Regions from separate parts of the Anthropogastromicrobium sp. genome, predicted to be linked through region 1. Evidence: riboswitches for the same ligand, from Rfam matches in the RefSeq annotation. Region 1 holds a riboswitch; the other holds the start of a gene.
What was found. A riboswitch is a leader RNA that binds a small molecule or an ion and turns the genes downstream of it on or off. The one in region 1 is predicted to bind cyclic di-GMP.
Positions count from the first base shown of each region.

Region 2: it holds a riboswitch for cyclic di-GMP, as region 1 does, so the genes downstream of both, WJP93_RS10075 (ATP-binding protein) here and WJP93_RS08690 (transglutaminase domain-containing protein) in region 1, are expected to answer to the same signal.

Region 1 is NZ_JAXWCK010000037.1:10,649-12,857, reverse strand. Features, by position in the region: gene WJP93_RS08690 (transglutaminase domain-containing protein) at 1-1,301, opposite strand, end outside; cyclic di-GMP riboswitch class I at 1,383-1,458, opposite strand; gene WJP93_RS08685 (FAD-dependent protein) at 1,724-2,209, shown strand, end outside.
Region 2 is NZ_JAXWCK010000043.1:29,299-31,507, forward strand. Features, by position in the region: gene WJP93_RS10070 (hypothetical protein) at 1-586, shown strand, start outside; cyclic di-GMP riboswitch class I at 665-755, shown strand; partial or broken gene WJP93_RS10075 (ATP-binding protein) at 989-2,209, shown strand, end outside.

The sequences.
Region 1 (2,209 bases):
CTGTCTGTTACACCAGTAACAAGCACACATGGAATACCATATTTATTGCACTGGAGCTTCATCATCTTTGCATATCCAGCACAAACGGTTTCAATCTTTCCATCACCATCTGCGTCATAATATAGACTATATGGCGTTTGATAATACGGATTTCCAATATTTTGCGTACTATTTTCATAGCTGACCATACTGCAAATCTTGTCATGAACTGCCTTTACTTTATCATATGTAGTTGCATTTGCTGGAAGCATAGCATCAATCTGTGATTTTGTTCCATCAAACAATGGATTCACGTTACTTGCTGTAAGTGCCCCAGTATCCTTAGTAGGTGTTATAGTAAATGTACTTCCTGCAAGCTCAAGATCTGTTATAATACTTGTTTCGCCTTCCTCAAACCACGGTGTATATACACTATAACCAATAGTATATTTTGCACCTGAAAGCCATACTAACTCTGGATGATCATATGTCAATGCTAAATATGCTGGAGTTACATAACTGCCAAGCCATGCAAAAATTGCCTGCTTTGTTTCTTCTGAATATACTGCCTTACCATTTGTCCCCTTTGTTACCTTCTGATTTTCAAAAATTTTTGTCAGGTTCAGCTTCATCTTTGCTGTACTGGCACTACTTTTATTTGCTTCGTAAATCGCATTATAGATACGCTTAGATGTTGCATCAAGCTGATCATAATAGTTTCCAGTTGCTGTACTGATTCCTGCCATTCCTAAATAAATTGGATTTCTGTCTACTATCATATCAAATGAAAATGTCTTTACAAACTCATCTCCAATTTCATAAATATCAGAATCCATATCTTCATCAGTTGAATCTACAAATGCATCCGTTGAGCACTCAGTTGTCTCATCCTCACTATTAGATTCCTGTACCAGTTCTGGCAAATTCTCATTTACTGTTTCCTGAGTCTGCTCTTCTATACTTTCACTTGCCGTTTCCTGAGTTTGTTCTTGTGTACTTTCGCTTTCTACTTCCTGAGTCTGTTCTTGTGTACTTTCGCTTTCTACTTCCTGAGTCTGTTCTTGTGTACTTTCGCTTTCTGCTTCCTGAGTCTGTTCTTCTATACTTTCAGTTATCGTTTCTGACGTCAGTTCTAATATTTCGGGATCAGTACCATTAACTAGTTCCTCTGATAACTCAGAAGATGATTCTGACAACATTTCCTGACTTAGTACTTCCTGCGATGTCTGTTCTTCTTGTGCATAAGTTGCCGATCCTGCCAACATAACCAAAGCAGTAAACAATGATGCGGCTCGTTTCAATAATGCCTTATTTTTTCTCATCCAGTACTCCCTCTTTCTATTGTATCTCTAGACAATTACTTCTTAATACTAAAAAATCACAGAGTTTCCCCTGCAATTTTTAACTGCAGCTGGCTGACATTTTACAGTCCCTATAGCTTTGCGTCACTGCCTTTCGACAGCTTTGCCAAACTTTTTTTGTGAAAAATCATCAAATGACTCTCCATTGTAACCTATCTCCATTTTTATTAGTATCACGCATCGCCTTTTCTGTCAATAACTTTCTTCCAGATTCTTAACAATATGACTCTTTTCAGTGCTTGACAGGCAATTTAAGCTTGTCTTATAATAAATTATAATACAAGCGCACACTTCACTATGGGGCAAAAAGTTTCACCCTATTTTTCATTATATCATTTTTCCCCTGTGAAAAAAAGTCTTATTTGCGCGGAAATGAGGTTTTTATGAAACATTACGATATTATTATTATCGGCGCCGGTCCTGGCGGTATTTTCTCCGCATACGAACTGGCAACCAAACGCCCTGATTTAAAAATCGCTGTATTTGAGGCTGGAAATCGTCTTGAGAAAAGAAAGTGCCCAATTGACGGCAAGCGCGTAACAAAATGTATACACTGCAAAACCTGTGCTATCATGAATGGCTTTGGCGGTGCCGGTGCTTTCTCTGATGGAAAATATAATATTACGAATGAATTTGGCGGCACACTTTACGAGTACATCGGAAAAAACAAAGCAACGGAACTTATGGAATATGTTGATGAAATCAATATGGCCTACGGTGGCGAGGGCACACGCCTATACTCTTCTGCAAATTCCAGCTTTAAACGTGTCTGTCTGCAGAACAACCTTCACCTTCTTGAGGCATCTGTCCGTCATCTCGGAACAGACAAAAACTATGAAGTTCTCAGTAACCTTTATAATTTGTTAAAA
Region 2 (2,209 bases), on a different contig from region 1:
TAATTCGGAAAACGAGTCGAGAGATATGATGTTTGAGACAATGCATGTATTGCATATATCAGAAGTTACACATGAGATTACTTCAGATTGTTATAGTGAGTATACAGGATATCAATATGGTTCTCAGGAAGAACTTTCTTATGTTCAGATTGGTGAGAACAACTCAGAACTTGGAAAAGGCACATTTCCAATCGAGGGTCTGCTGTGGGGAATGGAGGCACCGCAGTTAAGTGGAATGAATATAAGTACATTAACATTGCAGGATCTTTATAATATTTATGGAAATGATATGGAAGTAACGCTTCATTTCTCAGAAGACGGGCTATGGTGCTTAGAAGGAAAGTATGAATTAGGAGAAACAGACGTTGTAACTGAAATTCAAAACGAAGGTTGGTATGGAGAAGGTCAGTCAGTGGAGACACCAGATTATACCGCTTGGTATTTTGAAACTATACAGGAAGTTTCGTATCAGGACAAAGCGTTTTCAGAAGTGAATTGTGCAGAAGTTCGTGAATACCCAGACGGAACTGGACAGCTTATTCTCACGTTAGAAAAGATTCCAGCGGAAAACATAGAGACAGAATAAAGTTTAATTCGATAAAAACATACAGATTTTTTATTTAACAGTATTGACATGTAAATAACTTCGTGGTATTTTATTTTGGAAAATTAAAAGCAAACCTGCTGAAAAGCAGGGACGCAAAGCCAGAAGGGACTAAAGTCAGAAAGTTTGACCATGTCAGCCGGTTGCCATTGTTTCTATAATGTATGGAAAAGATGTGAGAACGGAAGAAGTTCCGATAACTTCTATTACTATATGGATGTGTGATTTTAAAGAAATGTAGTAAGGACACTGGCAGGATTTTGGCAGGTGTCCTTTTTGTATGCAAAAATATATAAGAGAACTGGCAGGGACAAGTTCTCTGTATCGGTATACAGAAAAAAGCAGGATGAAGAATGGGGAAAACAGAGAGAGGATTTTTATAAAATGAAAAATTATGAAGACAAAATATATTCCTTAGGTGAGACTGTAACGGGGCAGACACAGGACATGTCACAGGCCGTACAGAAAACACTGGAAAATAATGGCGGGGTAGGTATAATGACAGGATCTTATGACCAAAACCTGTCTATTTTGTCTGTAAGTAATCTGCTGTTGCATAGTACAGGATATACATACGATACTTTCATGGAACAGACAAAAGGCTCATTGAGAAACTTCTTTTATGACGAGGAAGATATACTGGAGCGAGACCGTTTTTTGCAGCTTCACGGAACAGGGGAAGCACAGATCCTTACAGCAGACGGTACAGTGAATAATGTACGGCTTTGTAAAGAGGATGCGACAGATGAGGCGGGCAGACAGATCTGGGTTATGTCCGTACAGGTCAACTGGGATCATGTAAATTTGGCACTGCTCAATGAGGCTATCTATTCCGGCTTCTGGTATTTTGACTGTGACGAAAACAGTGAGATTGTGAATGCAAACTGGAGTCATGAATTCCGAAAAATGCTTGGCTATCATGACACTCTGGACTTTCCGAATAAACTGGAATCCTGGTCAGATCTTCTGCATCCACAGGATAAAGAAAGAGTAATGGTGCAGCTTCAGGCGGCAATTAAGGATAAGACGAACCAGATAAAATACCAGGTAGAGTATCGTATGAGAATGAAGGATAATCAATACCAGTGGTTTCGGGCATCGGCAGAAGTAATACGCCGTCTGGATGGTTCTGCCAGCAGGATTGCCGGGATTTTTATTAACATTGATGCGGAGAAAAAAGAAATCATGCAGGCACAAAAATCTGCTGCTTTCCACCGGGCTTTTACGAAAGCAGATTTGTGCGAGTATTATGTGAATCTGGAAACGAACACTTTTGATACCTTTAAGGTTGAACCGTCCCTGATGACAGTCTTTGAACAGAGTCATACATGGGATGAATTGGTTCGCCATTTTGTAGATTCCTATGTTGTGGAGACAGATAAGAAGGCGGTGTCCTCTTTTTACGACCGTGGTTATATTGCAGAAAAGCTGAAGGGTCTGGAAACAGAATTGTCTTTGGAGTGCCGAATCACTCTGAATGGAGAAGAACGATGGGTTCGCAATGTGATCATACGTGGCGAGATAGAGGATTCAGAATATGCCATGATCTTTCTGCGTGATATCACAGAGGCAAAGGTAGAGAGCGCACGGCATCTGCAGATGGCA